DNA from 3 places in the Erwinia sp. BNK-24-b genome. Region 1 is predicted to be linked to each of the others. Evidence: predicted binding sites of a transcription regulator. Region 1 holds the regulator's gene; each other region holds the start of a gene.
The links. The regulator PurR, encoded in region 1, represses purine synthesis genes. The targets are predictions, from matches to a motif close to CANGCAAACGTTTGCNTG.

Region 1 (3,280 bases):
AAAGCGCGCGAAACGGCGATGAACAAGCTAATGGATCAGCTGGGCAAGCCTTATTTATGGGGCGGCACCTCGCCAAAAACCGGTTTCGACTGTAGCGGTCTGGTCTGGTATGCCTATAAAGATCTGGTGAAATTTAAAATCCCCCGCACCGCTAATGAGATGTACCACTTAAGGGATGCGGCTTCGATAAAGCGTAACGAGCTGGAAAAAGGCGATCTGGTCTTCTTCCGCATCAACGGGCGCGGCGCGGCCGATCACGTTGGCGTTTATCTGGGCAACGGCAAATTTATCCAGTCGCCCCGCACCGGCAAAGATATTCAGGTTAGCGCGCTTGCCGATGATTACTGGGAACAGCATTACGTGGGGGCAAAACGGGTCATGACGCCTCGCACCATTCGTTAAAAGCTGACGGCTTCGCCAGTGAAAAATCCCCTCTCCGGCTGAACCTGCGTTAAGCAAGGCAGCCGGAGTTGTTTGCCGCAACGGGCGAATTTTGTCGTTTCACCGCCGTAAAAACCTCGTTTTATCCCTTCGCTCTTGTTAGAATCCACGGTTTGTTGCGCAACAGGCCCGCACGCCGGTTTTTTTAGCAGGCAACAGGCCGGTTTCGCCGCCCTTAACTCCCTCCTGATGTAACCATACCGCAACAAATCATGCGTATTTACGTCAGGTTTTTTATCATTCCAGGCAAACGTTTAACAAACCGCTTTTCAGTGACTTACTGAACAGCGCAGGAGTCTTGTTCCATGGCAACCATAAAAGATGTGGCCAAACGCGCCGGTGTCTCTACCACCACGGTGTCCCACGTCATTAATAAAACCCGTTTCGTCGCCGAAGAGACGCGGGAAGCCGTCTGGGCAGCGATCAAAGAGCTGCACTATTCACCCAGCGCCGTGGCCCGCAGCCTGAAGGTCAATAACACCAAAACCATTGGCCTGCTGGCCACCTCCAGCGAAGCGCCCTATTTTGCCGAAATTATTGAGGCCGTTGAACACAGCTGTTTCGCTAAGGGCTATACGCTGATCCTTGGCAACGCGCATAACGACCTGCAAAAGCAGCAGGCTTATCTGTCGATGATGGCGCAAAAGCGCGTCGATGGCCTGCTGGTCATGTGTGCCGAATACCCTGATGAGCTGATAAAAATGCTGGAAGATCATCGCAATATTCCTATGGTGGTGATGGACTGGGGCGAGTCGCGAGGCGATTTTACCGATACGGTTCTGGATAACGCCTTTGAAGGCGGCTATCTGGCAGGACGTTATCTGATCGATCGCGGCCACCGTGATATCGGCGTGATCCCCGGCCACATGGAGCGCAACACTGGCGGTGGCCGCCATGCAGGTTTCCTGAAGGCGCTGGCGGAAGCGGGCATTACTTTACGGGAAGAGTGGCTGGTTCAGGGAGATTTCGAACCGGAGTCAGGCTATCACGCGATGCAGCAGCTGCTGGCACAGAAGCAGCGCCCTACGGCAGTCTTTTGCGGCGGTGACGTGATGGCAATGGGCGCTATTTGTGCCGCTGACGAGATGGGCCTGCGCGTTCCGCAGGATATTTCGGTGATCGGTTATGACAACGTGCGCAACTCGCGTTACTTTACGCCAGCGCTGACCACCGTTCATCAGCCGAAAGAGCGTCTTGGCGCAACGGCCTTTAATATGCTGCTCGACCGTATTACCAGCAAGCGCGAAGAGCCGCAGACTATTGAAGTCCACCCTACGCTGATCGAGCGTCGCTCCGTAGCGGATGGTCCCTTCCTCGACTATCGCCGCTAACCTGTCGGGCGGTATGTTACCGCCCCGTTTTCAGGCTTCCCGCAGCCATTCGCAGTTCAGCGTTTCCGTTTCGCCCAGATAGTCCAGCAGCCAGTGCATGGCGGGCGAAGCCTGCTGTTCTGACCAGCTGACGCAGCAGGGGCTGTCCGGAAAAAGCGGGTCAAGCGTCAGCTCGTGTAGCAAGCCATTTTGTAGCAGAGGCTGCGCCAGATGGCCCGGCACCATCCCGACGCACAGACCGGCCAGCAGGCAGTCAATCGCGCTCTCCCAGTCCGGCACTATCAGCCGCCGCTGATTATCCAGCGTCCACGTAGTTCTTTTTGGCAGCGCGCGCGAGGTATCTTCCAGCACCAGCGAAGGCCATTCGCGTATGTTCTCTTCCGTAACTTTTCCGCTTTGTTGCGCAAGCGGATGGCTCGCCTGCACTACGCAGCGCCAGTTCAATACGCCCATATCGCGAAAGGCAAACCGTCCGCCAACCGGAATTGCCTGAGTAGCACCAATCGCCACATCAACCCGCCCGTCCGCCAGCGCATCCCAGACGCCGTTAAAAACTTCTGATGAAAGATGTAGCTCTATATCGGGAAAGTGACGGTAAAAATCGACCACCAGCTGACGGGTTCGTTCTGCTTTTACAATCCTGTCGACAGCAATATTCAACTGGCCGCGCCAGCCGTTAGCGACCTGCTGGCAGTGGCGGCGTGTGGAAAGCATTTTTTTGATAACAGCACGGCCTTCCTGAATGAAAAGTTCGCCCGCTGCCGTCAGCACGACGTCGCGATGACGTCGTTCAAATAAAGGCACGGCGAGCCACTCTTCCAGCTGCCGTACGGTATAGCTGATAGCAGAAGGCACGCGATGTAGCTCGTTAGCCGCTGCGCTAAAGCTACCCGTTCTGGCTACCGCATCAATCACTTCAAGCGAATGTTCTGACCACATAATCTGCCTGCAAAATTTTTGAACGCAACAGACAAATATTACCGTTTCACAAGCGCTATGGCACTCCTTTACACTCTCGGCCGCCTATTAATTCGGTAAAAAGAGCGAAAGAAGTCATGCCATCGAAAGGATTTTTAATTTATCTCGCGCTGCTGAGCGTGGCAGGTTTTCTTGCCACCGATATGTATCTGCCTGCTTTTGGCGCCATGCAGCAGGATCTGCACACCGAAGCTGGCGCAATTAGCGCCAGCCTGAGCCTCTTTCTGGCAGGTTTTGCCAGCGCGCAGCTGTTCTGGGGGCCGCTTTCCGATCGCATCGGCCGTAAGCCGGTACTGCTGATGGGCCTGAGCCTGTTTGCCGTGAGCTGCGGCGCTATGTGGTGGGTTAATACCACGGTTGTACTGCTGATCCTGCGCTTTTTACAGGCCGTGGGTATCTGTGCCGCCGCCGTGAGCTGGCAGGCACTGGTGATCGACCGTTATCCGGCCGCCAGGGCCAACCGCGTTTTCGCTACTATCATGCCGCTGGTTGCGCTTTCTCCGGCGCTGGCCCCGCTGCTCGGTGCCTGG
Region 2 (3,280 bases), 950 kb from region 1:
GCTTCCATCGTCAATAGCCGACTCTAGCATGTTTTCAAAGCCAAACCTAACGTGGTTCCCCTTTCGGGCCGATTACTTAAGATGATTTGCATAATAAAGAAGCGCTGGATAAATAACGTCCAACATCTTTAGCCTGTCGTTGCGGTATAGTAGCGTCATATGACACGGGAGGGAATCAGGGAGTCTTGCAAAGGCACTATTTGATGAAAAAGGCAGAGAGGGTGAACCAAACCCGACCATAAATACGCAAATCGTACAACAAAGCTTACGTATTTATTGTGGTAGCCGGAGAATGGTTCCCTTGGTGTTGGCAAAAAAAACTGCTAATTACTTAATAGTATTATGTATTTCTTGTTTTGTTCGCCAATACAATACGTCTTTCACTCATAAAATGATAGCCATACTTAAGTACAGTTAAGCACTGTTCTTTTGCAGGTGCGTGATAGCCCAGTGGATACCACTGGCATAATCGGCTGGTAAATCAGTCACAAGATGGTGGAGTGCATGCTGAAGCGATTCATGGCTGGTATCACTCAGATTGAGATGGCCGACCTTACGACCCGGACGGACTTCTTTCTCATACCAGTGCAGATGAACCAACGGCTGTTGCAGCCAGGCCATATTGAGTGCCGTGCCAATTAAATTCACCATGACTGATGGCGTGCTGACGACGGGGGTCGGCAACGGCAACTGCAGAATGGCGCGCAAATGCAGTTCAAACTGGCTGATGGAAGCGCCGTTTTGCGTCCAGTGCCCGCTATTGTGTACGCGTGGTGCCAGTTCGTTAATCAGCAACCCTTCCGGCACTACAAAACACTCCATCGCCATCACGCCGACGTAGTCAAGCTCATTCATAATGGCAGAAAGCATTGCCTCAGCCTGTTGCTGGCTTTGGGCATCGGGCTGGGGGAAAGCCACGCTGGTGCGTAAAATACCATCCTGATGCAGGTTATGCGTCAGCGGATAGAATACAGTAGTGCCGTCATGCGCGCGAGCGCCTACCAGTGAAACCTCGCCAGAAAAATTAATGCCCTGTTCGACAATGCATTCACCGTAGCAATCCGCAGGCAGAGAAGCGGTTTCATTTTGACGTAAGCGCCACTGACCACGGCCATCATAGCCGCCCGTACGGCGTTTGACGATAGCCAGTTCGCCCAGCTCTGCAAATATTTGCGGCCATTCAGCCTGGTCGCTCAATAGCTGCCAGGGCGCCGTTGCCAGACCCAGCCGATCCAGCAGCTGTTTTTGCGTCAGTCGGTCGGCCAACAGAGGAAAAATATCGCGGTTTACGAAAGCGGTATGGGTGGCGAGTTCGCGGGTAAGCGCCGTCTCGGGCCAACGCTCGATTTCGGCGGTGATAACGCTTTGCTGAATCGGTAGCGCTTCCGGTTCGGCATCCAGCCCGACCGGATAAACGGCGATACCCAAAGGTTCGCCGGCCTGGCGCAACATCCTACCTAGCTGGCCGTTGCCTAATACGCAGACTGGCTTCATGCTTCCTCCTGCGGATCCGGATTATTCAGCACTTCATCGGTTTGGGCCTGCCGCCAGTCGCTTAACCGGGTCGCCAGTTCTTTATCATGCAGCGCCAGAATCGCGGCGGCCAGCAGGGCTGCGTTAGCCGCACCGGCTTTGCCGATTGCCAGCGTGCCCACTGGAATACCGCGCGGCATTTGCACGATAGAATAAAGGCTGTCGACGCCGCTCAGCGCAGCGCTTTGCACCGGCACACCCAGTACCGGCACCAGCGTTTTTGCTGCCAGCATGCCGGGCAGATGGGCCGCGCCGCCAGCGCCAGCGATAATAACCTGAAAACCGTTCTCTGCGGCCTGTTCGGCAAAGCTAAATAGCTTGTCCGGCGTGCGGTGTGCTGAAACCACTTCACAATGGAAAGGGACAGCCAGGCTGGTAAGAATATCCGCGGCAAATTGCATGGTTGCCCAGTCACTTTTGGAACCCATAACAATAGCAATGCGGGCCGGTGCGGCGTTGGAAGACATGCGGGTCTGACTCCTGTGATTATACATACGTCATCCACCAACCCGCAGGGCGATGGATGGGAAGGACACAGAGAATACCATGACTGGGGAGCAAGGAAAACGTTTGCTCTGGTAGCAAAATGGCGACAAAGCCCGATTTTACTGCTTAAAAGGGAAAGGTAATTAAAGTGGTTTCGCTGGCGCTGACCTTGATCATTGAACCTTCATTATGCCAGGCACCCAGCACGACTCTTTCTGCTGGCTGACCATCAACGATCAGCTGATGAACGGCAGGGCGATGAGTATGCCCATGAATAAGGCAATGCACCTGATGACGGCGCAGAGTTTGCGTGACGGCAGCAGCGTTCACATCCATAATTTCCGTGGCTTTACTGCTGTTAGCCTGCTTGCTACCGGCGCGCATTTTAAGGGCAATACGCTGGCGAATAAATAGAGGCAGAGCCAGGAAAAGTTTTTGTAGCCAGCGCTGATGAACTTTGCGACGGAAGCGTTGATAACCTTCATCGTCCGTACAAAGCGTATCGCCATGCATAATCAAAATGCGGCGACCATAGATCTTCAGCAGCTGTTCTTCAGGCAACAGTTGCATACCGCTGGCGGCAGCAAAACTTTTACCTAGCAGAAAATCACGGTTGCCGTGGATAAAGAAGCAGGGGATGCCAAGCTGGCTTAATTCCCGCAGGGCTGCGGCTATTTCGGCATGCAAAGGATTCGGATCGTCATCGCCAATCCAGGCTTCAAACAGATCGCCAAGGATGTAAAGTGCATCGGCCTGACGCGCATCACGCCGTAAAAAAGCAAGAAAACCGGCAGTGATTGCCGGTTCTTCCGCACACAGATGTAAATCTGCGATAAACAGCGTATGCGACATTATTCGCTAACGGTGACTTTCTGGATCACGACGTCTTCTTTTGGCACGTCCTGATGCATACCGCTACGGCCGGTAGCCACGCCTTTGATTTTCTCAACCACGTCCATGCCTTCTACAACTTCAGCAAACACGCAGTAGCCCCAGCCCTGCAGGCTTTCGTCACGGAAGTTCAGGAAGTCGTTATCCGCGACGTTAATGAAGAACTGCGCGGTAGCGGAGTGAGGGGCCTGGGTACGAGCCATCGCCAGCGTGCCTTTGGTGTTTTTCAGGCCGTTGCTGGCTTCGTTACGGATCTCAGCTTTGGTTGCTTTCTGCTGCATGCCCGGTTCAAAGCCGCCGCCCTGAATCATAAAACCATTGATGACACGGTGAAAAATGGTGTTGTCGTAAAAACCTTCACGGCAGTAAT
Region 3 (3,280 bases), 440 kb from region 1:
TTTCAAAAAATAATGACGGAAGCCGCTGAAAATAGCGGATAAAATGCGCTCTCAATGACGCTTACTTCCCGCCTTCGCCCTGATTTTCGCGCTTATACCGCGGTTTGCCCTCGTGCTAAATCTCTTCCATACTCCCTTAATACATTCAGAAGATTACAGGCAAGACCGTTAATCTTCACCGCTGTAAGGAGGCATTCTTGAAACTGTTTATTTACGATCACTGTCCGTTCTGCGTAAAAGCCCGCATGATTTTTGGTTTAAAAAATCTGCCGGTTGAACTGATCGTTATGGCCAATGATGACGAAGAAACGCCGAAAAAATTGATCGGTCAGAAAATGGCGCCGATCCTGATGAAGGAAGACGGTAGCTGCATGCCGGAAAGCCTTGATATCGTCGACTATGTAGATAAAAGCGACCGCGAACCGCTGCTGACGGGGCGCACTAATCCGGCCATCAGCGACTGGCTGCGCCACGTTAACGGCTATTTGAATAAGCTTCTGCTGCCGCGTATCGCCAAAGCACCTTTTGCCGAATTCGCCACGCCGGAGGCGCGCAGCTATTTCAAAAATAAAAAAGAGGCCAACGTTGGCAGCTTTGACGAACTGCTGCAGCACTCGGAAGGCTTTATCAAGAATATCAACGATGACCTACGCAAGCTCGATAAGCTAATCGTGAAACCCAATGCCGTAAACGGCGAGCTTTCGCTGGATGATATTCGTCTGTTCCCTGTACTGCGCTCGCTGACGCTGGTGGCAGGAGTAGAGTATCCCAGCCGCGTGGCCGACTATCGCGACAATATGGCGAAACAAACCCAGGTTACCCTGCTCTCCTCTGTTGCCGCCTGATCTTCCGGGGCCACATTCGTGGCCCCGCTTTATTTCGTCACAAATTTTCCCGCAACCTTTACCGCCAGCCTGGTGACTCTCGGCCGTTTGTCCGGCAAGCTAGCGCTTCGCGTCAGAAGGGGTATCTGACGTCTCAAGTTCAGAGGAGCACTATGAAAAAGTTTTTTTGGGGGCTAAGCGCCCTGTTGCTGGTGGGTATGTTAACCGGCTGTAATCAGCTGACGCAGTACAGCATCAGCGAGCAGGAAGTAAACCAGGCGCTGCAAAAACATAACAATTTTGAAAAACAGATTGGCGTTGCCGGACTGGTCGATGCCCATATTGTGCTGACCGACCTCAGCAGCAAGATTGGGCGTGAAGAACCCAATAAGGTAACGCTTTCCGGTAAAGCCACGGTGGATATCAGCTCGCTGTTCGGTCCACAGCACGCGGTAATGCTGCTGACCATGAAAGCGCAGCCGGTTTTTGACAAGGATAAAGGCGTCATTTACCTGAAAGATATGCAGCTCACCGACGTGCAGGCGCAGCCGGAAAAGATGCAGGGCGCGCTGAATACGTTAACCCCTTATCTGAATCAGTCGTTGAAAGATTACTTTAATCAGAAACCGGCTTACGTCCTGAGCACGGATCGCAGCAAGGCAGAGTCGCTGGCGAAGCGTTTTGCCAAAGGGCTGGAAGTAAAACCCGGCGAGCTGATCATTCCGTTTACCAATTAATCGCTTATGGCCTGCCTGCTGGCAGGCCGTTACGCCAGTCCGACACGCTGCAAATTTACGGTAAGCTTCAGGCAGACTTCCTCTTCTCTTACGGAGCAGCGCTTTTTTGCAACTTCTTTCATAAAGCAGGTGCAAACGTTTGGCTTTGCCCCTATCCTTGATACCCGGCCAAATCGCGCCATATCGATTTCCTTTCTGCCGGAGCCCGTAATGACTGCACACCCTCAGCTTGTAATCCGCCGCCCAGACGACTGGCATATCCATCTGCGAGATGATGAGATGCTGAAAACCGTGCTGCCCTTTACCAGCGAGGTGAACGGCCGCGCTATCGTTATGCCTAACCTGGTGCCGCCAGTGACCAGCGTTGCCGCCGCCATCGCCTACCGCGAGCGTATTCTGGCGGCCATTCCTGACGGCCACGCTTTTACGCCCTTAATGACCTGCTACCTGACCGACTCGCTTGATGCGGATGAAGTCGAGAAAGGCTTTAACGAAGGCGTCTTTACCGCCGCGAAACTCTATCCGGCGCATGCCACGACCAACTCCAGCCACGGCGTGACCAATATCGCCTCTATTGCGCTGGTGCTGGAGCGCATGCAAAAAATCGGTATGCCGCTGTTGATCCATGGTGAAGTGACCGACTCACACGTTGATATTTTTGACCGTGAGGCGCGCTTTATCGAAACGGTGATGGAGCCGCTGCGTAAACAGTATCCGGAACTGAAGGTGGTTTTTGAACACATCACTACCAAAGAAGCCGCGGCTTACGTGCAGGAAGGCAATCGTTTTCTGGGCGCGACCATTACGCCACAGCACCTGATGTTTAACCGCAATCACATGCTGGTTGGCGGCGTGCGCCCGCATCTTTACTGCCTGCCAATCCTGAAGCGCAACGTGCATCAGGAAGCCTTAAGAAAGGTTATCGCCAGCGGTAACGACCGTTTCTTTCTGGGAACGGATACGGCACCGCATTTGCGTCATCGTAAAGAGGCCAGCTGCGGCTGCGCGGGCGTCTTCAACGCCCCCTCTTCACTTCCCGCCTACGCTACGGTATTTGAGGAAATGGACGCGCTGGAGCATTTTGCCGCTTTCTGTTCCGAAAATGGCCCGCGCTTTTATGGTTTGCCGCTGAACGAAGGCACCCTCAAGCTGGTACGTCAGCCGTGGACGGTGCCGGAAAGCGTGACCCTTGGCGAAGATACGCTGGTACCGTTCCTGGCGGGCGAGACGCTGAACTGGCGCGTAGAGCTGTAACACGCAGGATAAAAAGGATTGCGTCCGGTTCCTTTGCTGTATATATTCACAGTACATTAATCGGAGGCTTTTATGCGTATTGAAGTCACTGTCGCAAAAACTACCTCTCTGCCGGCTGGCGCGATTGACGCGCTGTCGGCAGAGCTAAGCAAACGTATCGACAAGCAATTTCCTGAATCCGCCCACAGCGTCTCGGTGCGCTATGCAGCCGCCAATAATCTGACGGTGATGGGCGGCGGTAAAGAGGCGAAAGACCAAATCACCGATATCCTGCAGGAAACCTGGGAAAGCGCCGACGACTGGTTTATCACCGACTGATCGGCTCTGCCCTCTCTTCCGTTTTTTGCCGGGTTCGCCGCCCGGCTTTTTTCGTCTTCCCCCTGTTCGCGCCTGCCAGAATCTGTCTATAGTAGTCACACCCGATTAATGACCGCCGTTGGCTAAGAGGACGCTGTGAATGTCGAA

Region 2: purE (5-(carboxyamino)imidazole ribonucleotide mutase) is a predicted target of PurR. The motif match lies at 2,093-2,110, and genes of this name have one in related genera.
Region 3: pyrC (dihydroorotase) is a predicted target of PurR. The motif match lies at 1,690-1,707, and genes of this name have one in related genera.

The regions. Positions count from the first base shown of each region.
Region 1 covers NZ_CP179901.1:2,471,223-2,474,502, forward strand. The annotation lists gene ACMGGR_RS11030 (C40 family peptidase) at 1-402, shown strand, start outside; gene purR (HTH-type transcriptional repressor PurR) at 747-1,772, shown strand; gene punR (DNA-binding transcriptional activator PunR) at 1,803-2,711, opposite strand; gene punC (purine nucleoside transporter PunC) at 2,828-3,280, shown strand, end outside.
Region 2 covers NZ_CP179901.1:3,421,535-3,424,814, reverse strand. The annotation lists gene purK (5-(carboxyamino)imidazole ribonucleotide synthase) at 415-1,494, opposite strand; gene purE (5-(carboxyamino)imidazole ribonucleotide mutase) at 1,491-2,000, opposite strand; gene lpxH (UDP-2,3-diacylglucosamine diphosphatase) at 2,146-2,871, opposite strand; gene ppiB (peptidylprolyl isomerase B) at 2,871-3,280, opposite strand, start outside.
Region 3 covers NZ_CP179901.1:2,910,103-2,913,382, forward strand. The annotation lists gene grxB (glutaredoxin 2) at 198-845, shown strand; gene ACMGGR_RS13225 (lipoprotein) at 998-1,561, shown strand; gene pyrC (dihydroorotase) at 1,772-2,815, shown strand; gene dinI (DNA damage-inducible protein I) at 2,888-3,133, shown strand.